2 linked regions of the Parasedimentitalea psychrophila genome follow. Each later gene encodes a partner of the first gene's protein in a complex. Links are inferred from orthologs where the notes say so. Each region holds a gene or a part of one and is shown on either strand. Other genes may lie near its edges.

What was found.
Region 2: the proteins of tldD (region 1) and QPJ95_RS08685 are in contact, whole or in part, in a solved structure (PDB 5NJ9), measured with the Escherichia coli proteins. The link is inferred for Parasedimentitalea psychrophila from one-to-one orthologs.

Annotation. Positions count from the first base shown.
Region 1 is NZ_CP127247.1:598,529-612,860, forward strand. The notes cover bases 5,881-8,866. They hold tldD (metalloprotease TldD), read left to right. Parts: upstream 5,881-6,655; coding sequence 6,656-8,077; downstream 8,078-8,866. Other genes in these bases: coxB (cytochrome c oxidase subunit II), read right to left, coding at 5,881-6,460; dprA (DNA-processing protein DprA), read left to right, coding at 8,290-8,866. Outside these bases: QPJ95_RS02945 (M16 family metallopeptidase), read right to left, coding at 1-720; thrC (threonine synthase), read right to left, coding at 717-2,105; QPJ95_RS02955 (SURF1 family protein), read right to left, coding at 2,110-2,787; QPJ95_RS02960 (cytochrome c oxidase subunit 3), read right to left, coding at 2,885-3,697; QPJ95_RS02965 (cytochrome c oxidase assembly protein), read right to left, coding at 3,720-4,307; QPJ95_RS02970 (cytochrome C oxidase assembly protein), read right to left, coding at 4,307-4,474; cyoE (heme o synthase), read right to left, coding at 4,476-5,417; more of coxB, read right to left, coding at 5,549-5,880; more of dprA, read left to right, coding at 8,867-9,447; topA (type I DNA topoisomerase), read left to right, coding at 9,622-12,354; QPJ95_RS03000 (CoA transferase subunit A), read left to right, coding at 12,599-13,297; QPJ95_RS03005 (3-oxoacid CoA-transferase subunit B), read left to right, coding at 13,309-13,935; QPJ95_RS03010 (hypothetical protein), read right to left, coding at 14,037-14,332. UniProt on the Escherichia coli protein: Metalloprotease involved in CcdA degradation. Suppresses the inhibitory activity of the carbon storage regulator (CsrA).
Region 2 is NZ_CP127247.1:1,791,709-1,806,010, reverse strand. What follows is about bases 5,424-8,379. They hold QPJ95_RS08685 (TldD/PmbA family protein), read left to right. Parts: upstream 5,424-6,206; coding sequence 6,207-7,553; downstream 7,554-8,379. Other genes in these bases: QPJ95_RS08680 (inositol monophosphatase family protein), read left to right, coding at 7,540-8,328; QPJ95_RS08690 (DUF2125 domain-containing protein), read left to right, coding at 5,424-6,074. In the rest of the region: QPJ95_RS08715 (TIGR03862 family flavoprotein), read right to left, coding at 1-984; QPJ95_RS08710 (hypothetical protein), read left to right, coding at 1,120-1,389; QPJ95_RS08705 (enoyl-CoA hydratase/isomerase family protein), read right to left, coding at 1,377-1,994; QPJ95_RS08700 (SDR family oxidoreductase), read right to left, coding at 1,991-2,740; QPJ95_RS08695 (DUF2125 domain-containing protein), read left to right, coding at 2,875-4,398; more of QPJ95_RS08690, read left to right, coding at 4,536-5,423; QPJ95_RS08675 (3-deoxy-D-manno-octulosonic acid transferase), read left to right, coding at 8,401-9,621; lpxK (tetraacyldisaccharide 4'-kinase), read left to right, coding at 9,608-10,618; QPJ95_RS08665 (DsbA family protein), read right to left, coding at 10,669-11,343; QPJ95_RS08660 (DUF721 domain-containing protein), read right to left, coding at 11,343-11,867; mutY (A/G-specific adenine glycosylase), read left to right, coding at 11,952-13,031; QPJ95_RS08650 (alkane 1-monooxygenase), read left to right, coding at 13,101-14,234; QPJ95_RS08645 (AGE family epimerase/isomerase), read right to left, coding at 14,245-14,302.

The sequences.
Region 1 (14,332 bases):
CAGCGCAAAATGGGCCTGCTCCAGCGATTTCTCATGCCGCGCCTCACCACCGGTAAAGCGGGCCGGTTCCACCAGCTGGCTCTCGCGGGGTTGCATATGGCCAAACAGCTTTTCCGCGGTTTTGACCAGAGCATCATGATCCACCGCTCCCGCCGCCGACAGAATCATCTGGCCGGGGCCGTAATGTTCGCGAACAAAACCAGCCAGATCATCGCGGTTGAAGGCACTGACCCGCTCAGCCGGGCCCAGAATGGTGCGGCCCAGTGGCTGGTTGTGATAGCTTTCTTCCTGCAACCAGTCAAAAATCACATCATCCGGCGTGTCCAGAGACTGACCGATTTCCTGCAGGATCACCCCGCGCTCGATCTCGATCTCTTTGGGATCAAACACCGGGTTCAGCACGATATCGCCAATCACATCCAGTGCCAGCGCCACATCGTCCTGCAGCACCCGCGCGTAATAGGCGGTGACCTCGCGGCTGGTATAGGCGTTGATATAGCCGCCAACATCCTCGATCGCCTCGGCAATTTGCAGCGCCGACCGGGTGGCAGTGCCCTTGAACGCCATGTGCTCCAGAAAATGGGCGATGCCATTTTGCTCAAGCCGCTCATGACGACCGCCCGCAGTTACCCAGATGCCAATGGAGGCGGATTGCAGCCCCGGCATGTTTTCAGAAACGATACGAAAGCCGTTAGACAGCTGGTCTTGTTGAACAGTCACTTGGAGATGTGCTTTCTGATGTGCTCTTCGAGAGTCGTTAGGTCGTTGGCGATCCGGGTCACCCGCTCAGATCTGTCATACAGATCCGACATCTGTGTGGGAAGAGGCGGATGAATGCCACAGGCATCTTTCACCGCAGCCGGAAACTTGGCCGGATGCGCGGTGGCCAGCGTCACCATTGGCACGGCCGGATTGCGGTGTTCGCCGGCCACCTTGACCCCAATGGCCCCATGCGGGCACAACAGATCGCCACTGGCCGCCAGCTGAGCCTTGATGGTGGCCAGGGTTTCGGCCTCGGAACAGCGGCCCGAGTCATATGTTTCGCTCAGCGCCTGAAGGGCGCCCTGCGAGACATCAAAGCCACCAGAGGCCAACTCGTCCATCAACTGCGCCACCGCGCCGCTGTCGCGCCCGTAGGCAAAATACAAGGCGCGCTCAAAATTCGACGAGACCTGAATATCCATCGAGGGCGAGATCGACGGGATGGTTTCACCCTTGTAGTACCCCTGCCCGTCCAGACAGCGGTGCAGGATGTCATTCTGGTTGGTGGCCACCACCAGCTGATCAATCGGCAGCCCCATTTGCTTGGCAATATAACCGGCAAAGATGTCGCCGAAGTTCCCGGTGGGAACGGTAAAGCTGATCTTGCGATGCGGCGCGCCCAGCGACACGGCGGACGAGAAGTAATAAACCACCTGCGCCAAAACGCGGGCGATGTTGATCGAGTTGACCCCGGCCAGTTTCACCCCGTCACGGAAATCGAAATCGTTGAACATGTCTTTGACCCGCGCCTGGCACTCGTCAAAATCCCCGTCCAGCGCCAGCGCATGGACGTTGGCCTCCGCAGGCGTGCTCATCTGGCGGCGCTGCACCTCGGAGACCCGGCCATGCGGGTACAGGATGAACACATCGACATTGCTCAGGCCCTTGAAGGCCTCAATTGCGGCAGAGCCGGTATCGCCTGAGGTGGCACCAACAATGGTCACCCGCTCACCCCGCCTGGCCAGCGCGCTTTGGAACAGCTGACCGATCAGCTGCATGGCAAAATCCTTGAACGCCAGCGTCGGGCCGTGGAACAGCTCCAGCAGGAAATGGTTTGGCGCCAATTGCTTCAGCGGCGCCTGGGCGGCATGGTCGAAACCGGCATAGGCCTTGGCGATGATGTCGCGGAATTCGTCGTCGGTGAAACAATCCCCCAGGAATGGCCGCATCACCCGAAAGGTGGTCTCTTCATAGCTCAACCCCGACAGCGCCGCGATGTCATCGTGGCTCATCTGAGGGATCTCGGCAGGCACGTACAGTCCGCCATCACGAGCCAGCCCGGTCAGCATCGCCTCTTCAAAACTCAGCTCGGGCGCCTGCCCACGGGTGGAGATGTATTTCATCGCTTCAGCTTTCAGTTTTGGCGCGCGGGCGCCATAGGAAGTAGGCAGTCATCGCGGCCCAGATCAGGGCCAGCGAAAACCAGGTGATCGCATATTGCAAGTGGTCATTGGGGATTGAGGCAGAGTTGATTGGCATCGGCAGGACAGAACTGCCATTAATCGGATGGCCATTCAGCACCACCAGGATTGGCAGGCTGTCCAGTGCAGCAGCCATTGCCACCACATCCCGCGCATACCAGATGTTATTGGCTGTGTCGGCGGCTGGGGTGTAGCTGTCGGTCTCATCGGGCCAGTGCAGATTGCCGATCAGCTCGGCCTTGCCGGTGTTGCGCGTTGACTTCTTCGCAGCGGCCCGAATAAAGCCGCGGTCCACCAGTATCCGGCGGCCATCTTCGGTGACGAAGGGCACAATGACCCGAAAGCCCGGCCCCAGTTCGCGGGTTGAGATCAGCACAAGCAGCTCGCCCGCCGCCATCTCGCCCAGCAGACGGACGGGCCGGTATTTATCTGCCAGAGGATCCGGATTTAACGGCAGTGCGACGGGTTCGGCGACAACACGGGCGTCAATGATGTCCAGGATCTGCTGCTTCCAGGCCATGCGCTGCACCTGCCACGCCCCCAGGCTCAGCAAGACAACAAGCCCGGCCAGGCCAACCACCAGTAAGAAAATCAGCCGCCGCATCACAGCCTCCCGTCAACGCAAAAGCGCGCGGAGCATCCCCCGCGCGCTGTGCTTGATACGCTGTGTCTGCGGTTTTTCAACCGCAAACATGTATCCCTTACATTCCGGCAGTGCCCCAGAGGTACACGGCAAAGAACAGGAACAGCCAAACAACATCCACAAAGTGCCAGTACCAGGCAGCGGTTTCAAAGCCGACGTGCTGTTCGGGGGTAAAGGCGCCCTTCATGGCGCGGATCAGACAGACCGCCAGAAAGATGGTCCCCAGCAGCACGTGGAAACCGTGAAAGCCAGTGGCCATGAAGAAGTTCGAGTAGAAGATATCGCCACCAAACTCCCAGCCATCATGGGCCAGCAGCTGATAGTACTCGTAGCCCTGCAGGCCGGTGAAGGCGATGCCAAAGGCAATACCGATGGCCAGACCCTGAACCAGCGACTTGCGGTCATTGTCATGCACCAGCGCATGGTGCGCCCAGGTGACGGCACAGCCCGACAGCAGCAGGATCAGCGTGTTGATCAGCGGCAGGTGCAGCGGGTCAACGATATGGATGGCCGGCTGGATATATTCGGTGCCGATATAGTCCTGCATTGGATAGATCGCGTGTTTGAAGAACGACCAGAACCAGGCAAAGAAGAACATCACTTCGGACATCACAAACAGGATGAAGCCATAGCGAAGGCCGATTCGCACCACGGTGGTGTGATCGCCGATGTTGCTTTCAACGGTCACTTCGGACCACCAGGCAAACATGGTGTAGAGCACACCAAGCAGGCCGCCCCAGAACATCCATGCCGTAATGCCGTGCATCCAGAGCACGGCACCGAACAGCATGACAAAGCCAAACAACGCGCCCAAGAATGGCAGAATTGACGGTGGAAGAATATGATAATCGTGATTTTTAGCGTGCGCCATTTAAGTGTCCCTCACCTGCCGGCTAGTTCATGTTGGTTTCTGCCCCGGTGTTTTCACCGGGCTCAAGGGCGGCATAACCCTCGGGCAGATCTACTTCGTAAAATGTGTACGACAGCGTTATCGTATGCACGTATTTGCCGTCCCGGTCGTCTACGATTTCCGGGTCGACATAAAAGGTCACGGGCATCTGAACCCGCTCACCTGGTTCCAGAATCTGCTCCTCAAAGCAGAAACACTGAATTTTCTCAAAAAAGCCACCCGCCGAATAGGGCGTGACATTATAGGCGGCGGCGCCGGCCACCGGCCGGTTGGTTGGATTGTAGGCCTCGTAAAAGGCCAGTCCGGTCTCACCGATCTTCAGCTCCATTTCGCGCACCACCGGTTTGAACTCCCACGGCATGTCACGCTCTTTGGAGGCATCAAAGCGGATGGTGATGGTTTGATCCAGCACCGTGTCGGAATCGGTCAGGGCAATGCCGGTGACGCCGCCAAATCCGGTGACCCGGCAGAACCAGTCATAGAACGGCACCGAGGCCCAGGCCAACGCGCCCATCACCACGACAACGCCCACCAGCTGGGCCGCCGTTTTCTGAGGAGCGTCCAGCGCCATCAGTTCTGCTCTGCCGCGCGGGCCTGCGGGAACTTGAAGTCATCTGATGTCACCTTGACGATGGTCAGGGCCAGCACCAGCACCACAAAGGCGGCCAGCGACAGGCCGACGCCCATATTGCGGCCCAAACGACGTCGGTGCAGTTCATGTTGCGGCTTAAAGCTCATATCACCAGCCTCCCAGTCCAAAAGGTTTCAGCAGGGCCTCGGTCAGAATGGCCCCGAAATGCAGGAAGAGATAGAGCAGCGACAGCTTGAAGAAGCTCCGCTCAACCTTGAAGTTGTCGCGCTCAGAATCATCCTCGTCGCGGCGACAGATCTTCCAGGCGCCGTGCAGGAACAAGGCGTTCAGCACCAGCGATACCGCCAGATAGATCGGTCCGCCAACCCCCGAGAAGGCCGTGCCAACGGCCAGCAGCGCCAGCAGAATGGTATAGACCAGAATATGCACGCGGGTGGTGCGACGACCGTGGGTTACCGTCAGCATCGGCACCCCGGCATCGTCGTAGTCATTGCGCATGAACAGCGCCAGCGCCCAGAAGTGCGGCGGCGTCCAAATGAAGGTCAGGGCAAACATCAGCCAGGGCTCGATCGACATGGTTCCGGTTGCTGCGATCCAGCCGATCACCGGCGGAAAGGCCCCGGCGGCGCCGCCAATAACGATGTTCTGCGGCGTCAGTCGCTTCAGCCACATGGTGTAGACGACAACGTAGAAGAAGATGGTAAAGGCCAGAAACGCACCGGCCAGCAGATTGGTGGCCAGCGCCAGCATGATCACCGACAGGCCCGACAGCGCCAGACCCAGGCTCAGCGCCTCGCCGGCCTCAACCTTGCCAGCGGGAATCGGACGGCCCTTGGTGCGCTTCATCACTTTGTCGATATCGGCATCCCACCACATGTTCAGCGCGCCAGACGCGCCGCCGCCAATGGCGATGAACAGGATGGCGCAAAAGCCGATGACCGGGTGAACCGTGACCGGAGCTGCCAGCAGGCCAACCAGCGCGGTAAACACCACAAGCGACATCACCCGCGGTTTCAGCAGGGCAAAATAATCACCAAAGCTGGCCTCATCCTCGCGGAGGATGCTGGCCTGAATGCTTGCGTCGCTCATGTTTGGTCCATTTGTTTTCTGGCTGCGCTTCATACACGTAGCCTAGGGCAGTTTAGAAATCAGGCAAGGCGCGGATTACATCGCGCCTTGTTTTGGTAACGAGTAGGATGCCATCTCAGCACCCGCCAATCTTAGTTCGTCAGAAATCTTTCGACTTCAACGTAATCATCGGCGTCTTTGTTGGCTGCGATCCAAGCGTCATAGGCGGCTACGGAAACCACTTTGACAGTGATTGGCATATAGGCGTGATCCTTGCCGCAGAGCTCGGAACACTGGCCAAAATACACGCCTTCCACGTCGGCGCTGAACCACAGTTCAGCCAGACGGCCGGGAACGCCATCTTGCTTGACCGCAAAGGCAGGCATCGCCCAGGAGTGGATCACGTCGGCACCGGTCACCTGCATCACAACGGTTTTACCAACCGGAACGACGACGGCGGTGTCGGTCGCCAGCAAAAATTCGTCCTCGTTATATCCCGCATCTGTCAACTTGGCGCGCATCGCATCGGTCAGCACAAAGGCCGTCACATCCGCATCTGCGGCCCGTAGATCTGGCTCGATGGTCGCAGGGTGACCAAGCATGTAGCTATCAAACGCAAAATCGTGATCGACATACTCATAGCCCCAATACCACTGGTAGCCAGTCACCTTGATGGTGATGTCCGCCTTGGGGATTTCCTGCTGGTTGAACAGCTGCGGCAATGAGAACGAGCCGATGAACACCAGAATCACAATCGGCACCAGCGTCCAGGCGATCTCGACCGGGGTGTGATGGGTAAAGGTGGAGGGTGTCGGGTTGGCACGGCGGTTAAAGCGCAGGATCACATAGAGCATCAGCGCGGCAACAAACAGGGTGACTGCGGTGATGACGATTAGAATCATCCAGTCCAGCGACTGCATGCCCCGCGCCAGTTCGGTGGCGGCCGGCTGAAAATCAAGGCCCCTTGGAATCGGTTTGCCAATGGTCTCCAGACCATTCTGAGCCATGGCGGGCAGGCTCGACAGGCCCACAAGAAGGCCCGAAAGCTTAAAAGCGTTCTTCATATTTTGTCCTGATCGTTTGATCGCGTTGTTCCTCGCGCCGCCACATTCAATCAGGAATCTTTGATTCCAGAAAACGCATCGGCCCCGTTGTCTTTGTTGACGGTAGAAATCATATTCCACGCGACAGATAAAGAGTTATGCTTGCGTCAAATGGGCGCTTTCTTGATTTAGATCAAAAAAAATGAGGTCCACACCATGGAAAACGCGCCTTTTCGACCTTTTGAAACCGCCCTGCCGGCGGATGAGGCATTGAACGTGCTGAAATCTGCTCTCGCCGGGGCTGATGATGGCGAGATATTCGCCGAGCGCCGCAAGTCCGAAACCCTGGTCTTTGATGATGGCCGCCTGCGCAGCGCCAGCTATGATGCCTCCGAAGGCTTTGGACTGCGCGCCATCAACGGCGAGGTCGCCGGTTATGCCCATTCAACCGATGTTTCCATCGCCGCGCTCAAGCGGGCAGCGGAGACCGCGCGTCTGGCGGTGGGCGATGGCGGCGGCACTCTGGCGGATGCGCCCAGCGCCACCAACCGCAAGCTCTATACCGACGAGGACCCGATCGGTGCGATGCCCTTTGCCGTCAAGATCGAAACCCTGCGCGACATCGACGCCTTTTCACGTGATCTGGATCAAAGGGTGGTGCAGGTCTCGGCTGTTTTGGCGGCCTCGCTGCAAGAAGTGGAGATTTTGCGGGCCGACGGGGTTCTGGTGCGCGATGTGCGGCCGATGACCCGGCTGAATGTCTCGGTCATCGTGGAACAAAACGGCCGCCGCGAAAGCGGCTCGGCGGGGGGCGGCGGACGGGTCGGTCTGGACGGGTTGGTCAATCCTGTGGACTGGCAGGCCAAGGCACGCGAGGCGCTGCGGATCGCCCTGGTCAATCTGGAGGCAGTGCCCGCCCCTGCCGGGGTGATGGAAGTGGCACTGGGGCCTGGCTGGCCGGGCATTTTGCTGCACGAAGCCATTGGTCATGGTCTGGAGGGCGACTTTAACCGCAAGGGCAGCTCTGCCTTTGCTGGCCTGATGGGCCAGCGTATCGCCGCCAAGGGCGTCACCGTGCTGGATGACGGCACCCTGCCCGATCGTCGCGGCTCGACCACCATCGACGACGAGGGCACCCCGTCGCAGGCCACCACGCTAATCGAAGACGGTATTCTGGTCGGCTATATGCAGGACCGCCAAAACGCCCGCCTCATGGGGGTGACCCCAACCGGCAACGGACGCCGCCAGAGCTATGCCCATGCGCCAATGCCGCGGATGACCAATACATATATGATGGGTGGCGAGGCCGATCCGGCGGATCTGGTGGCGGATATCAAGGATGGAATCTGGGCGGTTGGTTTTGGCGGCGGTCAGGTCGACATTACCAATGGCAAGTTCGTGTTCTCCTGCACCGAGGCCTACCGGGTGGTGAACGGCAAGGTGGGGGCACCTGTGAAAGGCGCCACCCTGATTGGCGACGGCGCCACCGCGCTGCACCAGATTCGCGCCCTCGGCAACGACATGTCACTGGACCCCGGCATGGGCAATTGCGGCAAGGCCGGGCAATGGGTGCCCGTCGGCGTTGGCCAGCCAACCGTATTGATGAACGGGCTGACCGTTGGCGGCGCCGCCGCCTAGCGCATCTCCCGGCGCAGAAACCGGAAAACCTGCGCAAAAAATGCTGTCACGGCGCCGTCGGTTTGCACCCTGCTTACACCGTGACAGCGAAATTCTCTTTATTATTATATATTTGAATGGTTTTTAGCAAATTTTCTGAAAATTGGACCCTGTTCACCATCTGTTAACCGCCTTCGCGTTAGACATAGTTCAGCAAGCAGGCGGAGCGACGGATGACCGAAGAATACACTTCTTCCACTCACCCCCCACTCCCACCCACCACGGAAGATATTCGTTATTCCTGGCTTCGTCTGTTGCGTTCTCGCAGGGTTGGTTCGGTGACCTTTCACCGCCTGATCGCCGAGTATGGTTCAGCGCAGAATGCGCTGGCCGCGTTGCCTAAAGTGGCACGCAACGCAGGAGTAAAAGGGTATAAAATATGCCCCGCCCCTGTGGTTGACGCCGAAATCAAGGCCGCAAAAGCCGCTAAAGCGCGGCTTTTGTGCCTTGGCGACGTCGCCTACCCGTCGCAACTGGCAGCCCTGAAAGATGCGCCGCCGCTGTTGTGGACACGCGGTGATCTCAGCCTATTGCAGCACCCCATTATTGCCTTGGTTGGGGCCCGGAATGCCTCGTCTCTTGGCATCCGCATGGCACGCGCCCTGGCCCGTGAGCTTGGCGCGCAGGGATATATTGTGGTTTCAGGCCTGGCCCGCGGCGTCGATACAGCCGCCCATCTCGCAGCCCTAAAAAGCGGCACCATCGCCGTGATGGCCGGCGGGGTGGATGTGATTTATCCGGCGGAAAACACCAGCCTGGCCAGCGACATTGTCCAACAGGGCCTGTTGCTCTCGGAACAGCCCATGGGCCTGGCGCCGCAGGGCCGCCATTTCCCCCGCCGCAACCGCATCATCTCGGGGCTGGCCAGTGCCGTGGTTGTGGTCGAGGCGGCGGCCAAGTCCGGCAGCCTGATCACCGCCCGCGACGCATTGGATCAGGGCCGCGAGGTTCTGGCTGTCCCCGGCCACCCGTTTGACGCCCGCGCCAGTGGCTGCAACATGCTGATCCGGGACGGCGCGCAGCTGGTGCGCAACGCCGAGGATGTCATCGCGGCGCTGCCCACAGGCCTAGGCTCATCCCCCCCCGCACAACAGCAGCTGCAACTGGACGAGCCACCGCCGCCGCCACAACGGCGCAGCCTGCGTGAAACAGCCGCCCTGCACCAGGAAATCCTGTCGCGCCTTGGCCCCTCTCCCACCGCCGAGGATCAGTTGATTCGCGACCTCTGCGCCGCAACCCGCGATGTCTCCCCCGCCCTGACCGAGCTGGAACTGGAGGGCGAGATCATTCGCCAACCCGGCGGCATGTTGTCCCGTGGCCCCGGTCGCTAACATCCCCTGGCCCGGCAACAGTCAGCCGCCGCAAAGCGGCTCAGCCGCCGTTTCTGGTCGTCAAAACTGCCGTCAAACCGGCGCCCAAACTCGCGGATTGACAATCCCCTCTTGCGCCCCACATCCTCCCCGGCCATAGAACGTGCCGTGTCCGCCCCATAAGGTTAAGCTTAAATGCCCGTAGTTGTTGTAGAATCCCCTGCCAAAGCAAAAACGATCAATAAATATCTCGGCTCAAACTACACCGTTTTGGCATCTTATGGCCACGTGCGCGACCTTCCGCCTAAGAATGGTTCGGTCGATACCGACAATGATTTCGAAATGACATGGGAGGTCGGGGCCGACAGCCGCAAACATATGAAGGCCATTGCCGACGCCCTGAAAGAAGACAACGCACTGATCCTCGCGACTGACCCCGACCGCGAGGGAGAGGCGATCAGCTGGCACCTGCAAGAGGCGCTGACCAAACGGCGTTCGATCAAGAAGGACACCCCGGTCAGCCGGGTCACGTTTAATGCCATCACCAAGGACGCCGTGCTCGAGGCGATGGCCAATCCGCGTCAGGTCGACATGCCGCTGGTCGAGGCCTATCTGGCGCGGCGGGCGCTGGACTATCTGGTCGGCTTCAACCTGTCGCCAGTGCTGTGGCGCAAGCTGCCCGGCGCCAAATCGGCTGGCCGGGTGCAATCGGTATGTCTACGCCTGATTGTTGAGCGCGAGATGGAAATTGAGGCGTTTAATCCGCAGGAATACTGGTCGGTGCGCGCCCTTCTGACCACCCCGCGTGGCCAGGAGTTCGAGACCCGCCTGACGGTTCTGGGCGGCGACAAGCTGGACAAATTCAGCCTCGCCAATTCTACCGCCGCCGAACTGGCAGTGCAGGCCGTCGCCAGTCGCGACCTGATGGTCCAGTCGGTTGAGGCCAAGCCAGCCGCGCGCAACCCCTCGGCGCCTTTCATGACCTCGACCCTGCAACAGGAAGCCAGCCGTAAATTCGGCATGGGCGCCAAGCAAACCATGAGCACCGCCCAGCGTCTCTATGAGGCCGGGTACATTACCTATATGCGGACCGACGGCATCGACATGGCCCCCGAGGCGGTGACCGAAGCGCGGGCGGAAATCGACAAACGCTATGGCAGTTCTTATGTGCCCGACAGCCCGCGGGTCTACAAGAACAAGGCCAAGAACGCCCAGGAAGCCCACGAGTGTATCCGCCCCACCGAAATGGGCCGCGATGCCGCCAGCCTCAAAGTCACCGAGCCCGACCAGCGCAAGCTCTATGACCTGATCTGGAAACGCACCCTGGCCTGCCAGATGGCCAGCGCCAGACTGGAGCGCACCACTGTCGATGTCGGCTCCAATGATCGCCAGGTGGTGCTGCGCGCCACCGGTCAGGTGGTGCTGTTCGACGGTTTCATGCGGGTCTATGAAGAAGGCCGCGATGATGTGGTCCAGGATGACGACGACAAGCGCCTGCCGCAGATCATGATGGGCGAGACGGCGAAATTTGCCGATACCGCGCTGACGCCTCAGTTCAACAAGGCGGCCAAGGATGGCGCCGCGACAACCCAAAGCGGCGATCTGCGCAGCAATGGCGCGGCGCTGCTGTCGCAGAATGAATCGGTGCTGGCGCTGCAACACCACACCGCACCGCCACCCCGCTATACCGAGGCGACACTGGTCAAAAAGATGGAAGAGCTGGGCATCGGCCGCCCCTCGACCTATGCCAGTGTGATCACCACCATCCAGGACCGCGAATACGTTCGCAAAGAACAGAACCGGCTGCACCCCGAAGACAAGGGCCGCATCGTCACCATCTTCCTGCTCAATTTCTTCCGCAACTACGTCGGCTACAACTTTACCGCCGATCTGGAAAACCAGCTCGATGAGGTCAGCGCCGGCAATGGCGACTACAAGGCACTGCTGGCCAGCTTCTGGCGTGACTTCTCGGCGGCAATTTCCGAAACCTCGGACCTGCGCATCTCCGAAGTGCTCGACGTGCTCGACGATGCATTGGCACCGCAATTATACCCGCCGCGCGAAGATGGCACTGATCCGCGTGCCTGCCCCAAGTGCGGACTGGGCCAATTGCACCTGAAATCCTCGCGCACCGGCGGCTTCGTCGGCTGCGGCAACTATCCCGAATGCAACTATACCCGACCGATCTCCGGCGAAGGCGCCGAAGGCTATGAACGTGTATTGGGTGAGGATGACGGCGACGAAATCCATCTGAAATCCGGCCGTTTCGGACCCTACGTCCAGCGCGGTGAACCGACACCAGAAGTCAAGAAGCCGCCACGCTCCTCGCTGCCGAAACAGAACAAAGACTACCTGCCCGGCTGGGGGCCAAATGAGGTCACCCTGGAACAGGCTGTCACCCTGCTGACCCTGCCACGCGAAATTGGCCAGCACCCTGAAGGCGGCGCCGTTGCCTCTAACCTGGGTCGCTTCGGCCCCTACATCATGCATCAACTGCCAGATGAGGAAAAACCGGTCTACGTGAACCTTAAGAATACCCTGGACGTTTTTGAGGTTGGCATGAACCACGCGATGGAAATGCTGGCCGAAAAACGCGCCAATCCGGGCCGCGGTGGTCGGGCCGCTGCCAAGGCGCTAAAGGAACTTGGCGATCATCCAGACGGCGGCGGCGCCGTCGTTATCATGGACGGTAAATATGGCCCTTACATCAAATGGGAAAAGGTCAACGCCACCCTCCCCAAAGATGTCGAGGTCAAGGATGTCACCATGGACATGGCCGTGCAGCTGATCACTGAAAAGTCTGGCAAGAAGCCAACAAAGAAAAAAGCCGCCCCCAAGAAAAAGCCAGCCGCCAAAAAGAAACCCGCCGCCAAGAAAAAAGCACCCGCAAAAAAAGCCCCGGCAAAAAAGGCCGCTGCCAAAGACTAGAGAAAACCGCCAGGTCCGCATTCATCTGGCCCCAAATATCCCGGGGAGCGCGAGGGGCAGGCCCCTCGCTCTTTTCACTGGGCGGGCGGGCCGCCCCCTCGTGCCTTTCTTCCGAGTGGAAAGCCCCTTCGCTCTTTTTTCTATAAACCACCTAAGTACTAATACTCAGTAGCCTCAGTATTGTTGACAGCCCCCCGCCTCAGCGTCAGAACCCTTGCAAAAGGAACGTTGCAGGGAGTTTTTGATGAAAAAGATCTACACCAATGCCACTGAGGCGCTCGACGGGCTGCTTCATGACGGCATGTTCATTGCGGCAGGTGGCTTTGGCCTCTGCGGCATTCCGGAATTGCTGCTGGACGCCATCAAAGACGCCGGCACCAAGGATCTGACCTTTGCCTCCAACAACGCCGGCGTGGATGATTTTGGCATCGGCATCCTGCTGCAGACCAAACAGGTCAAAAAGATGATCTCGTCTTACGTGGGTGAGAACGCCGAATTCATGCGCCAGTACCTGAGCGGCGAGCTGGAACTGGAATTCAACCCGCAGGGCACCCTGGCCGAACGGATGCGGGCCGGCGGCGCTGGCATCCCTGGCTTCTACACCAAAACCGGTGTTGGCACGGTGATCGCCGAGGGCAAGGACCACCGCGACTTTAACGGTGAGACCTATATCATGGAAGAAGGCATGGTTGCCGATCTGGCCATCATCAAAGCCTGGAAGGCCGACGCGACCGGCAATCTGGTGTTCCGCAAGACCGCCCGCAACTTCAACGCCCCGGCCGCCACCTGCGGCAAGGTCTGCGTGGTTGAGGTGGAAGAGATCGTGCCAACCGGCTCGCTGGACCCCGATACCATCCACCTGCCCGGCATCTATGTGCACCGGATCATTCAGGGCACCCACGAAAAGCGCATCGAACAGCGCACCACCCGGCCAGCGGCATAAGGAGAGCGAACATGTGGGATCGTAACCAAATGGCGGCGCGGGCCGCCCAAGAGCTGCAGGACGGCTGGTATGTAAACCTCGGCATCGGCATTCCGACGCTGGTGTCCAACTATATCCCCGAGGGCATCGAGGTCACTCTGCAGTCGGAAAACGGCATGCTGGGCATGGGCCCCTTCCCGATTGAAGGCGATGAGGACGCGGATCTGATCAACGCCGGCAAACAGACCATCACCGAGCTGCCGCAGACCGCCTATTTCGACTCGGCACAAAGCTTTGCGATGATCCGCGGCGGCAAGATCGCCATGGCGATTCTGGGCGCCATGGAAGTGGCTGAAAACGGCGATCTGGCAAACTGGATGATTCCCGGCAAGCTGGTCAAAGGCATGGGCGGCGCCATGGATCTGGTGGCCGGCGTGGGCCGTGTTGTGGTGGTGATGGATCACACCAACAAGCACGGTGTCTCCAAGCTGCTGAAAGACTGCACTCTGCCACTGACCGGCAAGGCGGTGGTTGATCGCATCATCACCAACCTCGGCGTTCTGGACGTGGTGACAGGCGGCTTGAAGATCGTCGAAACCGCCGACGGCGTGACTGAGGCCGAGCTGCGCGCCGCCACCGAGGCCACAATCGTCGGTTAATGCACGTAGACATCTTACCGATAAATAAGCAGGCCCGCCCTTATTGGAGCGGGCCTGTTGCGTGAAAAACCGATCGGGATCTGGCAGAATTGCGTTTCAACCTAGCTAAGCCCTACCCCGATGCTCTCTCCGTCTCCTACACGGGATCTGGGTCGCAGAGTCTTATATACTGCCCCAGTCTGGGGGTTGAGCAGCTCCCACATGTAAACCTTGCTATCGAACCAGTTGACCGAAATTTCCCGGCCCCCTTCGAACACGATGACACAGTATTTGCTGCCCGAAAGATCACAGGAATCACGCTGCAGGACATAGATATTGAAAGGGTCCATCGTGTTTCGTTGTATCAGGTGCACCGCCTTGTCCAGTTTGCCAGTCACCACAAGGGCACCGACAAACA
Region 2 (14,302 bases), 1.2 Mb from region 1 along the record:
CCGCAGCCCCGCGTGTTTCACCGGCAGAGCCTTGATCAACCGGGCCAGATCTGCGGGTTGCGGTGGCAGTGGGCGGGCAAATTCCTGCAACATCGCAATACGCGCCGGATCCAGTTTCAACACCTTGCGCAGATGGTTGGACAGGCTGGCCTTGCCACGAGGGCGCGACAACCGGCGGGTAACCTCATCCCCAGACAGATCCGGCAGCAGATCCAGCGTCAGCGGCGCACCGCCGCGCACCGCCGCGCAGATCGCGTAAATTCCACCGCCCTCAAGCCCGCGTTTGGAAATCACCGCCTCGCCGCGTGAAAACAGATCACCGGCCTGCAGGGCGATACCCTTGAGCGGCGCGCCAAACTGGGGGACCATGTGATCGGACCAGTCCACCAGCAGTCCGACATTGGCCGGCTTGAACGGGGCCAGCGCGACCCCTTGATCCGCCAGCACCGGCGCCCACATCCCGTCCGAGCCCAGCCGCGCCCAACTGGCACCGCCCAGCGCCAGCACGGTGACCGCCGCAGGGATGACCTGGGTGCCCTCGGCGGTGTCAAACAGCAGATCCGCCCCGTCCCAGCCGCGCCAGGACCAACCGGTGCGGCGCTGCACGCCCAAGTCGCCCAGCGCAGCTAACCAGGCCCGCAGCAGCGGCGAGGCCTTCATGACTTTGGGAAACACCCGGCCGGTCGATCCGGTGAACAGCTCACTGCCCAGGCCACGCGCCCAGTCCTGCACCGCCTGCGCATCAAACTGCCTGACCATCGGCGCCAACCAATCCGCCGCCTTGCCATAATTGGCGATCAACTGGTCAAACGGTTCATCCCTGGTCAGGTTCAAGCCGGATTTCCCCGCCATCAGCAGCTTGCGCCCCACCGAGGGCTTGGCCTCGACCACCACAACGCTGTGCCCTGCCCGCGCCAGTTGATCCGCCGCCATCAGCCCTGCCGGACCGGCTCCGATCACCACTGCATCATATTCCATTGCCATGCCTACCTCTTGTCAGCGCTGCGATCCGGCGCATTCTATGCGATGCTATAGCCCACAAGGCGCACCCTTGTCCGATCCGATCTGGCCGCTTTGCCACCACAAAATCGGCACATTCCTGAGCAAGGCCATCCCCGGTTGGCCAAATTCATTGTCAGCGCCGCCCGACACCCGCCAAACACCCGCGCCAGTTCAGCTCTAGCCAGTTCCGCTCTCGCCGACCCGGCAAACGGCATTACCGATAAGAACCGCCGCGCATTGCTCCCGCGCCCGCAGGGCGTCTGGCTGCGCCAAACACCCTTGGCGGGCTTGGGCGTAGCGCCGCGCTTTGCGCGGCGCTACGCCCAACGGAAGGCAGGCATCGCAGATGACAACGACGGGCGGGAGATCTTGGATCAGCTGTCCTGACACATCGCCAATATACGCCGGGCCAGCTCCGGCTTGGCCGCCAGACTATCCGCCATCAGATCACGGGCGACCTGCATCAGATCTGCGGGCTCTACCAGTTGATCGAGCAGGCCAAATTCATAGGCCTGCTGCGCCGATATCTTTTGGCCGGCCGCCAGGATCAGCTTGCATCGAGCCGGCCCCACCAGCGCCGCCATCCGTTTGACGTCCGAAGGCTGGGGTAGATAGCCCAGCTTCATCACCGGATAGAACAGCCTGGCACTGGGAACCGCAATGCGCAGATCACAGGCCAGCGCCATGCCATTGGCACCGCCCGCCAGGGTGCCGTTCAGCGCCGTGACGGTCAGGCAGGGCAGAGCCGCGATCGCCGCAGACAACTGCTCCCACAGCGGCGAGGTGGCGAGACCCGCCGCCGCCTCGTCCAGATCGGCGCCTGCGCTGAACACCTTGCCGGTGCCGGTCAGGATCAGCCCACGCGCGCCGACCGCGCGATTGGCAATATCCACCAGCTCCTCCAGCATCGCTGAGGTCAGCGCATTGGCCTTGTCCGGGCGGTTGAGGGTCACGATCCACAGGCCGGACTCCTCGACCGTCAGCTCGATCATGTCAGGCCGGCCCGCTTGCGGATCTCCTCATCGCGCTGGGAGATTTCACTGCCGATAAATTCATCCGCATCCGAGCTGCACATCCACAACAGGATCTTGGCCGGCCACTCAGCAGGCACGTGGTCCTCCCAGCTCATCTCGCTCACCGGATTGATACCACTGGCCTTGATATCCCGCTGCATCTGGGTGGCCACGGTTCCCGGCGACAAGCCAATGGCGCGGATACCATTGCTGCGTTCCTCCAGATCCAGCGAGCGTGTCAGCATCGCCGCCCCCGCCTTTGAGGTGCAATAGGCCCCCCAACCCTCAAGCGGGTTATGGGCAGCGCCGGAACTGACGGTCAGAATGGAGCCTCCCCCTGCCGCCTTCATCACCGGCAAGGCGGCCCGCATGCCATTGAAAACCCCCTTGATGTTGATATCAATCACCTGGCCCCACTGCTCCGGGTCCGCCTCGGCCAAGGGGCCAATGGGTTTTAACACCCCGGCGTTGTTGATCAGCACATCCAAGCCACCAAAGTGTTCGACGGTTTTCTGCACCGCCGCTTCAACCGCAGCGTAGTCAGCAACATCGCAGGTCAGCGCCAGCGCTTTTTCGCCGATCTCGGTGGCCAGTGCCGCCAGACTGTCGGCGCTCCTTGCCAGCAAGGCCACATTGGCACCCGCCGCCGCAAAGACCCGTGCAGCCTCAGCCCCGATTCCCCGACTGGCCCCGGTAATAATGACCGTTTTACCCTTGAATTCCATATATTTTATCTCCAATTCACGATTCCAAATCATGGTACTATGTTAATGGGGAATGGTCGACAATCAGGCCCCTTGACGGGCAATACCCTAACTGTTGACCATGGACCCACAGATTTTGATAGAAAGGTTGTCATATGTCAGTTTTCCCCGCACGCGGTTATGGTGCAGCGTTTGTATTGGTGCTTTCCAGCCAGGCTGCTTTGGCCGATCTTAGCGCCCAGGAGGTCTGGGACGACTGGAAGTCCTACCTCTCTGGCACCGGCTATGACGTCAATGGGACTGAGACACTGTCTGGCGGCACCCTCACGGTATCCGACATGTCGATGATGATGCCGATCCCCGACGAAGACGTCACAATCGGCTTGAGACTTCCTGAAATTCAGTTTTCCGAAAATGGCGACGGCACCGTTGACGTGCTGTTCCCCAAAGAGTTCCCGATCACATTCAACTTTTCCGGCGACAATGACAACGCCTCGGGCGAGATGATCTATTCGCACGACGGCAGCGCCATGTTGGTGTCTGGCGATGCCCAGACCATGACCTACGATTATTCCTCGCCGCTGGTGGAGCTGGCCCTGGGCAAGGTGATGGCCGATGGCGAAGAAATGCCCGCAGGCATGGTCAAGGCAACCATCTCGCTGATGGATGTGGTCACCAAGACCAGCATGACCATTGGCGACCTGCGCATCTATGACCAGTCCATGACAGCCTCCGCGCTGAACTACAGCTTTGGCGCCAAAGAGCCCGGCGGCAGCGATGCCGGATCGGCAACCGGCAGCCTGCAGGGGCTGAGTTTTGGCGGAACTAGCTCCATTCCGATGGGGCTGGATTTCAACGATATTACCGCCATGCTGGCCTCGGGTTTCGCCTTTGACGGGGTCTTTTCCTATAGCGGCGGCCATGCCTCGATGTCGGCGGTTGATGGCAGTGAAACCTTTGGGCTGGAGACCTCGTCCCAGGGCGGTAATTTTGCCATTGCGATGGGCAATGGGCAACTGTCCTATGACCTGAAACAGCTGCAGACAGAGGTAGACGTCAGCAGCAGCGATCTGCCGTTTCCGGTCTCTCTCAGTATTGCCGAATATGGCGCCAAACTGGCGATGCCAATTGCCAAGTCCGACAGCGAGCAGGATTTTGCACTTGGTCTGACCCTGCGCGATTTTGCGGTGCCGGACATGCTGTGGGGTATGGTTGACCCGACCGGAATGCTCTCGCATGAGCCCGCCACTGTTGTGCTGGACCTGGCCGGCAAGGGCAAACTGCTGTTCGATCTGTTCGACCCCGCAGCGATTGACGCTCTCGATATGGGGGATCAGGAACCGGGTGAGCTGACCGCGCTGACCATCCGGCAGCTGCAGGTCTCTGCGGCGGGGGCCAAGCTGACCGGCACCGGCGATTTCACCTTCAACAACGATGATCTGGCCAGTTTTGATGGCATGCCTGCCCCAGCCGGCAGCGCTGACCTGAAACTGGTGGGTGCCAATGCGCTGATCGACACGCTGATCCAGATGGGCCTGATGTCCGACGGCGACGCCATGGGCGCGCGGATGATGATGGGAATGTTGACGGTTCCGGGTGACGGCGAGGACACACTGGATTCGAAACTGGAAATCACCGGTGACGGTCAGATTTTGGCCAACGGCCAGCGCATTAAATAAGCGCTGAAATAACTAAAAGTTGAAGCCGTTTCCCCCTTGGGGGAGCGGCCTTTTTTACGCCTACTGGTTGAAATCACACTCCATAGCGGCTTAGTTGCCACTACCCCGTTCTGACCAAATCATTTGAAAGGCTGTTTATGAGCTTCAAGAATTCCACCGCCCTGCTCACTGTTGGCTTTGCAGCCCTGACCGCAGCCCCTGCACTGGCTGACATCTCCGCTGACGATATCTGGACCAGCTATCAGGCCATTGCTCAGACCGTGGGCGGTGAGCTGACCGCGACAGCCACGCGCGATGGCAACAAGGTTCTGTATACCGATGCCAAACTGCACTTTCTTATCCCCGACGGCAAAGGTTCGCTCGACATCTTGTACCCCACATTGTCCTATACCAACCATGCGGATGGGACTGTCTCGATGGATATGGCGGGGACCCACAGCTACAAGTTTGTCATTACAGGGCCCGACAAGAAATCAGATCAGATTTCAGCCAACATTATTTCCACCTATGACAATGCCGAGGTGATCGCCTCGGGAAACCCGGATGACATCACATTTTCCTACGCCGTGGATAGCTTTGCATTTGCTTTGCAGAACTTGGATTTGGGTGCCAGCGGCGGCAACAGCAACGTCGAGCTGTCTCTGACCGGCACGGGTTCAGCCGCACAGGGCAGCAGCCGATGGACACAGGGTGACCTTATCACTCTTGCGGGCCAATCCGTGATCTCGGGTTTTGACTATTCCATGCACAGCAAAGACGAGGATGGGGCGGTATCCACCACCTCAGCCACTTACGGCGAGATGGTCAGCAAATCAACAATCACACTGCCAACCGGAGGCATGTCGATCATGAACCTGGCCGCCGCTTTGCATGACGGGCTGTCAATCAAAGCAACAGGGACCTACGGCAGCAGCACGACGCAAGAATCCGTTGTGATGGATGGCGAGCAAGTCTCCTCGCAAACCATCACAACCGGTTCATCGACAAGCGCCTTTGCGGCCAATGCAGAGGCCATACAGCTCACCGCTGAAGGATCTGACATCGGCATGGATGTGCTCATCAATGCTGGCCTGTCGATGGCGCTCAAGACTGATATTGACCAAGTGGCCGGCGACTTCCGCATGCCGGTTTCCGCATCGGGAGAGCCGCAAGACTTCACCCTTGCGCTCGGCCTGAAGGGTCTGGATCTGGGCGATGAAATCTGGTCGATGTTTGACCCAAGCGAAGTGCTGCAACGTGACCCGGCAACCCTGGCGATAGGTCTGACCGGTCAGGCAACCCTGTTGCAGGACCTGCTGAACTTCACCGAAATGAAGGAACTGGCCGAGGGCAATCTTCCTATTGAGCTGAACACACTGGCCATCAAAGAATTCCTGATCTCGGCCGTGGGTGCCAGCCTGTCCGGCACTGGTAATTTCGCCTTCAACAACGATGATCTGACCAGCTATGACGGCATGCCCGCGCCATCCGGCAGCGCAGACCTGCAAATCACCGGCGCCAACGCGCTGATCGACAGGCTGGTCGAAATGGGTTTGGTCGAAGAGTCCGACGCCATGGGCGCGCGGATGATGATGGGGATGTTCACTGTTGCAGGAGACGGCGACGACACGCTGAGCTCGAAACTGGAAATCACCGAGGACGGCCAGATATCGGCCAACGGTCAGCGCCTCAAATAGGCGCATCGTCCACCGGAGCAGAGAGGGGCTGCCCACAGCAGCCCCTTTTACCATTGTCACCTTTGCACGGCCCCGGCGCGCTGGTAGGGTCGCTTGCAGACCCCCGCAGCCAGATCATCTCAGTAGGTACCCATGACCCAATCCCCAGAATCGCTCTGCCATGCCCTGATTGATGCAGCCATTGCGGCCGGCGCGGATGGCGCAGATGCGATGGCCGCCGAAGGCCAGTCGGTCTCGATCGAAGTACGCGAAGGCGCGTTGGAACATGCCGAACGCTCGGAAGGCACCGATCTGGGGCTGCGGGTTTTTGTCGGCCGCCAACAGGCGCTGGTGTCGTCGTCTGATATGCGCCCCGAAACGCTGATTGCGATGGCGGAACGGGCAGTGGCGATGGCGCGTGAGGCCCCCGAGGACCCCTATGCCGGCCTTGCTGACCCTTCGCAACTGATCAAAAGCTGGGACATGGCGGCGTTTGAGCTGGAGGATAGCGCGCCCGAGCCCGCCCCCGAGACCCTGAAACAGGATGCGCTGGCGGCAGAAGCCGCCTGTCAGGCGATTGAGGGTATCTCTCAGGTGCAATCGGCAGGGGCCGGCTATGGCACCCACACGGTTCATCTGGCCGCATCAAACGGATTTTCCGGCGGCTACCGCCGCAGCAGCCGGTCGCTGTCCTGCGTTGGCATTGCGGGTACTGGCAGCGGCATGGAACGCGACCACGACGGCGATTCGCGGACCTTTCACAGTGACATGCGCTCCGCTGACGAAATCGGCCGCACCGCCGGCCAACGCGCCGTTGAACGGCTGCAGGCGCGCAAGCCCGACACCGGCAGCTATCCGGTGCTGTTCGACGAACGCATCTCGTCCTCGCTGATTGGCCACCTGCTGTCTGCGGCCAACGGAGCGATGATTGCGCGCGGCTCATCCTGGCTCAAGGACAGTATGGGCGAACAGGTGCTGCCGACAAACCTGTCGGTGATCGAAGACCCGTTCCGCCCCCGCATCGCCGGATCCCGCCCCTTTGACGGTGAAGGTCTGGCCACCCACCGCCGCGCCATTGTCGAGGACGGCAGGTTGACCGGCTGGACCCTGGATCTGGCCTCGGCCCGCAAGCTGGGGCTGGAAAGCAGTGGCAACGCGGTGCGCGGTATCGGCTCGGTGCCGTCACCGTCAAACTGGAACATTGAACTGACACCCGGCGACCAATCGCGCCAGGAGCTGATCCGCTCCATGGGCAGCGGCTTGCTGGTCACCTCGATGATCGGCTCCACCATCAACCCCAACAACGGCGATTATTCGCGCGGCGCATCGGGGTTCTGGGTTGAAAACGGCGAGATCTGCTATCCGGTCAATGAATGCACCATCGCTGGCAATCTGCGCGACATGCTGATGCGCATCATCCCGGCCAATGACGCGCGCAGCTATCTGTCGCGGGTGGTGCCGTCGCTGTTGATCGAAGGCATGACCCTTGCCGGCAAGTGACCTGGACCTGCTGATCGACGCAGCACAGCGGGCGGGCAAGATCGCAACACAATTCAGTGGCCCCGAGGCCAAGCGCTGGGACAAACCCGACGGGGCTGGCCCGGTGACCGAGGCCGACCTGGCGGTCAATGCCATGCTGGAGGACATGCTGCCCAAGGCGCGTCCCGATTATGGCTGGCTTTCTGAGGAAACCGAGGACAGTGCAGACCGATTGTCCAGAGACCGGGTGTTTATCATCGACCCGATCGACGGCACCCGCAGTTTTGCCGCCGGGTCGCGCACCTGGGCGCATGCCTTGGCAGTGGCGGAAAAAGGCGTGGTGACGGCGGCGGTGATCTACCTGCCGCAGCGGGATTTGCTCTATACGGCGGCCAGCGGCCAGGGGGCCCGATGCAATGGCGCGCTGATCCGCACCTCCACCCTGACCGAGCTGAGCTCGGCCGAGGTTCTGGCGGCCCGGCCAATACTGGAGCCGCATCATTGGCAAGACGGGGTGGCGCCCGGCTTTAACCGAAGTCACCGGCCCTCGCTGGCCTATCGCATGGCCAAGGTGGCCGATGGTGGGTTTGACGCCATGTTGACCCTGCGGCCCAGCTGGGAATGGGACATTGCGGCCGGCGACCTGATCCTGCGCGAGGCAGGCGGCCATATCTCGGACCGCGCGGGCCTGCCGCTGAGGTTCAACAACCCGCAGCCACAGTTGAACGGCGTGGTTGCGGCCAATGTGGACTTGCACCGCGCCCTGATTGCCGCACTTTCCACCCCCACCCCATAGCTCGGGCGGCGCTTGACCTGCCTTGCCAAAGGCGTAGGTTGGCGCTGATCCGCAACATCTAGGCAAATTTATATGGGTCTCCCCTCACCCTCTACACGGGCCAAACCATGGCGCAAGTCAGCCGCCGTCGACGCCTGGCCGCCGCGGCCAAAGGGCGAGCTTATCTGGGCCCATGCCACCAGCACCGAGCGTTTTTTTGCGCTTGGCGATCTGGGGCAGCGGTTGAAAATGATGCGACCGGATCTGTCTCTGATCCTGACCTGCGAACCCGACCTGACCCCTTTGCCGACCCCCGACGGCTATGATCCGGTGATCGGAGAGCTGCCCGCCGACCAACCTGCGGATGTGCGCAGCTTTCTCAATCACTGGCGCCCGGACATCTGTCTTTGGACCGGCGGCAATCTGCGGCCGGTGTTGATGCGGGCCTGTAGCGAGCGCGGTATTAATGCGCTGCTCATCGACATCGAGGCGGACGAGCTGCCGGCCCGAGGGCGGCGCTGGCTGCCTGACAAAAGTCGCAAGCTGCTGGACAAGTTCTCGGTTATATTGACCCCCTCCCCGGCCGCCTTTGCACAGTTGCGCCGCTCAAGCCTTGCCGCCGAAAAGATCACGCTGACCTCGCGATTACGCCTGTCATCGACCCTGCCGGCCTATCACGAGGACGAGCTAAGCCGCATGCGGGGCAATTTGGGCAGCCGTCAGGTCTGGCTGTCAGCCCATACGCGCATGGGTGAAATTGACACGATAATTGGCGCCCATCGCAATGCCCTGCGCTTGTTGCACCGCCTGCTGCTGGTGCTGTCAATCGAGCAGTATTCCGATCTGGACGCGGCCCGTGATGCGCTAAAGGACACCGGGCTTCGCTGGGCAGACTGGGAGGCGGGCGAAGATCTGGACGACAATACACAAGTCTTGCTGACCTGCGACGAAGACCTGGGGCTGTGGTTCCGCGTCGCCCCTCTCAGCCTGCTGGCCGGAACACTGGAGGCAGGCGCAAGCGGTCACAACCCGATGGGTGCCGCAGCGCTGGGATCGGCCATCCTGCACGGCCCGCATGTTGGCCCCCACGCGCCGCTGTATGACCGGCTGACCACGGCAGGCGCCGCGCAACAGGTGCAGGGAAAGGACGAATTGGCGGTGCAGATCATCCAGCTGTCGGCCCCGGACAAGGCGGCTGAAATGGCTGTTGCCGGCTGGCAGGTTGTCACCGAAAGCGCCGAGTTGACGGATCTTTTGCTGGACAAGATCCAGGACATGCTGGACCTGCGCGAGGCTCGCCATGCGACCCCCTGATTTCTGGAACAAAGCCCCCCGGGCGTTTGACCTGCGTGCCACCCTGTTGGCGCCTTTGGGTTGGATCTATGGGCGTGCCACGGCGCGCCGGATGGCCAAGGGGGAGCCGATTGATGCCGGTGTTCCGGTGATCTGCGTCGGCAACCTGAATGCCGGGGGCACCGGCAAAACACCGACAGTGATATGGCTGCTGGAGGCGCTGCGCGATATGGGCCATCAGCCCCATGTGGTCAGTCGCGGCTACGGCGGCTCTCTGCGGGGGCCGGTGCAGGTTGATCCCAGACAACACAGCGCTGAACACACCGGCGACGAGCCGCTGCTGCTGGCCGCCTTTTGCAAGGTCTGGGTGGCCCGCGACCGCGCCGCCGGAGCCCGCGCCGCTGCGGCCAGTGGCGCCACGGTGATTGTGCTGGATGACGGCTTTCAGAACCCCGCAGTGGCCAAGGATCTGTCAATCATCGTGGTCGATGCCCAGCGCGGATTTGGCAACGGCCGCTGCCTGCCCGCCGGGCCGTTGCGCGAAACCGTGGATGTGGGGCTGAAACGCGCCGATCTGGTACTGTCGCTTGGCGCCGACACGGCGCAGGCCAGCTTTGCCGCGTTATGGCAGCACAGATTGCAAGGGCTGCCGCATTTCACCGGCGCGGTGCAGCCACTGGAAACCGGTATGCCGTGGGAGGGCAGCAAGGTTCTGGCCTTTGCCGGCATCGGTCATCCGCAGAAATTCTTTGAGACGCTAAAGGCGCTTGGCGCCGACATCCGCCGCGCCGAAGCGCTGGAGGATCATCAGCCATTGTCGCCGGCCTTGATGGCCCGGTTGGAAGCAGAAGCCACAGTTCTGGGGGCGCAGTTGGTGACCACCGAAAAAGACGCGGTGCGGCTGCCGGACAGTTTCCGCAGCAAGGTGATCACCCTGCCGGTCCGGTTGCAGATTGCACAAGACAATGAGCTGCGCCAGATCCTGCTCAGATCAGCTCCAATACCGTCCAAGGCATAGGGGCCCGGCCAAAACATAGGCCCGGCGCGCAAACGCCGGGCCAAATGCACTCAGCCTTCCAGCTCGGCGTCGATCAACGCCTTGAAGGAATCATATCCCTGGTTGGCAACGGCAGTGCCATTCAGGATGAACGACGGGGTCGACTGAATTCCATCCGCCTCGGCGTTTTCCTGGTACCAGCTGACCAGAGACTGCGCTTTGTCACCATCCGCCAGGCAGGCCTCAAGCTGATCGTTTTCGATCCCGGCCAGACGACCGATTTTGCGCAGCTCATCGACGATCTCAGAGGCGCCGCCGGCCCGTGACCAAGTGGACTGGCCGGAATAGATCAGGTCAGAAATACCAAAGAACTTCTCGGGGCCCGCACAGCGTGCGATCATCGAGGCCCACAGCCCATAGCGATCAAAATAGACCTCACGGTAAATGAATTTGACCTTTCCGGTGTCGATATAATCCGCCTTCAGCTGCTGATAGGCGCCGGAGTGGAAACTGGCACAATGCGGGCAGGTATAAGACGCATATTCAATCAGCGTAACCGGCGCATCTTCGGCACCCATGACCATCTCGGTGATGGATGAGGTATCAACCTCAGCTGCCTCTTGCGCGGTGGCGGCCCCTACAAACGGCAGCGCGGGCACGGTACCGGGCGACTTTGCCCCCATTAGGGCATAGCCCCCCGCAACCACTGCAACCGCAGCAAGAACACCAGACATCAAACGGGCCATTAAGTCCCCTTTCCTTGGGTTTTATTATTGCTCAAAACATTTTGCCCCAGCCGCTCAAGCGCTTGGCGCAATTCATCACTTTCAACTCCGGTCGCCGCCTTGGCCGCCTCGGCCACCGCCAGCGGGTCCGGTTTGATTTTTGCCCGCTCAACGGGGGCATATTGAAACTGCACCTGTCCATCGGCAAACCCGGTTGGGGCGGTTTGGGTGATCCGCACCTTGGAAATGGCATTGTAGCCATAAACCGCGTTCACCTTCTCGCGCAGACGTTCCTTTTGCATTTCCAGCATCGGCGCCTGCGCCCCGGTGGTCAGCACCGTCAGCGTCGCGCCCAAGCCACCGCGCCCATAGCCCACATTGACCGGCCGGGCGATGGCGGCGATATCCGCACCTGCGATCTCGGCCCAATGGGTCAATAGCCGCGACACCGCAAAACCACGGCTCTCGCCGGTTTTACGGATCTGCTCGTTGAGCAGGGAAACGGTGCGTTTAAAACCGCGCGTGGAGGAACGTCGATATGCCATGACCATGGTTTTGCGTGACTGTTGCCCCTATTGTAAAGACCGCAGAGGCGGGAACCAGCAAAACCACCGCACAAGGGGTAAAGAATGCGTGACCTGAACGATTGTGCCCAGAACGACGAGGCAGTAGGGCTGAGTGATCAGATCCTGACCTGGTATGATGTGAACGCACGCCCGCTGCCCTGGCGGGTCAGCCCGGCCGAGCGCGCGGGCGGTGTTGCGCCCGACCCCTATCGCATCTGGTTGTCCGAGGTCATGTTGCAGCAAACCACGGTGGCGGCGGTCAAAGACTATTTTCACCGCTTTACCGCCCGCTGGCCGACAGTTCAGGATCTGGCCGCCGCCGAAGATGGCGCGGTGATGGGAGAGTGGGCCGGGCTGGGCTATTACGCCCGCGCCCGCAACCTGCTGAAATGCGCCCGGGTGATTGCCAATGAACAGGCCGGGGTGTTTCCAACGACCTACGACGGGTTGCTGAAGCTGCCGGGCATCGGACCCTATACCGCCGCCGCCATATCCTCAATCGCCTATGACCTGCCGGAAACCGTTCTGGATGGAAATGTCGAACGGGTGATGGCGCGGCTGTATAATATTGATGCGCCATTGCCGGGGTCCAAGCCGCAGCTAAAGACGCTGGCCGCGGCATTGACCCCGGACCGCCGTCCCGGTGACTATGCGCAGGCGGTGATGGATCTAGGCGCCACCATTTGTTCTCCCAAATCTCCGGCCTGTGGCATCTGCCCCTGGCGCGCGCCCTGTCTGGCCCGCAGCGCAGGCACCGCGCAGGCACTGCCCCGGAAAACCCCGAAGAAGCCAAAACCAACCCGACGCGGTTTTGTCTATCTGGCCCGGGCCGCCAATGGGGACTGGCTGCTGGAGCGCCGCCCCGACAAGGGGCTACTGGGCGGCATGCTGGGCTGGCCGGGCTCTGAATGGTGCGAGACCGCCGCGCCAGAGCCTCCGTTTGCTTCCGATTGGCAGAGCCTCGGGGCTGAGGTGCGCCATAGTTTCACCCATTTCCACCTGATCTTGCAGGTGATGGTGACTGACCTGCCAAGGCAGCATAGCCCTGCGGCCGGGCAGCTCCGCGTTTCTGTCGATGACTTTCGCCCCTCCGATCTGCCCACGGTGATGCGCAAGGCCTTTGATCTGTGGCAAGGACAGTAACCGCTTGGGTTGTTAAGAAATTCGACGTAAGATTCGCATAATTCATGCTGACAGACTTGGAGTTGCCCGATGATTGCCTCGCATACCCTGGCCCGCTGGCAAAGCGCACTGCCGTTCTGGATGTCATTTCTGCTGCCGCCGCTGGTCTTGATCGGAGCCACCAATGGCGGCTGGACCCTGCTGCTGGCACCGCTGGTAACCTGGTATCTGTTCACCATTCTCGACGGCATCTTTGGGCTCAACCGGGAAAACGCCGACCCGCAGACCCCGGACGAGGATCTGACTTGGTACCGGGCCCTGACCTCGGCCTGGGTGCCGCTGCAATTTGTGATGATTTATGGGCTGATCTGGTACGTGACCCGCGCCGAGCATCTGTCAGGGCTGGGCAAATTCGGGGTGTTCTTTGGCGTTGGCGTGCTGTCGGGCACCATCGGCATCACCTACAGCCATGAATTGATGCACCAGAAAAACCGGATCGAGCGTGGGCTGGGGGATATCCTGCTGGCGATGGTGCTGTATTCGCATTTCCGCTCTGAGCATCTGCTGGTGCATCATCGCTATGTGGGCACCCCGCGTGATCCGGTGACCGCTCGCTATAACGAAGGATTTTTTCGGTTTTACCCGCGGGTGCTGCAACAAAGCCTGCATTCGTCGTTCAACGCGGAAAAGGCGATGCTGGCGCGCAAGGAGCTGCCGTGGAGCGACCTGTCCAACCCGTTTTTCCGCTATTGGGGGTTGCAGGCCGCCATGCTGCTGCTGGCGTTCCTGCTCGGCGGCTGGGTTGGGGTGGGGCTGTTTCTGGTGCAGGCAGGGGTGGCGATCTGGCAGTTGGAACTGGTGAATTATGTCGAGCATTACGGGCTGACCCGCAAACACCTGGGCGAGGGCAAATACGAACATGTGCAACCGCGCCATTCCTGGAACGCGGCGCATAAGGCATCAAACTGGCTGCTGATCAACCTGCAGCGCCACTCGGACCACCACTACAAACCCGATCGCCGGTTTCCGCTGCTGCAAAACCACACCACCCGCGATGCGCCGCAGCTGCCCTATGGCTATCCGGTGATGACGGTGGCCGCGATGATCCCGCCCCTGTGGCGCCGCATCATGAACCCTCGTGTGCGGCACTGGCGACGGATGTATTACCCCGAGATCAGCAACTGGAAACCCTACAACAAGTCCACCAATCCAATGCCAAAATAACGCGCCCGGTTTAGGGTCGCAGACGCGCCTCTAAGCCTTTGTAGGCATTTGAGATGCCATTGGTCAGT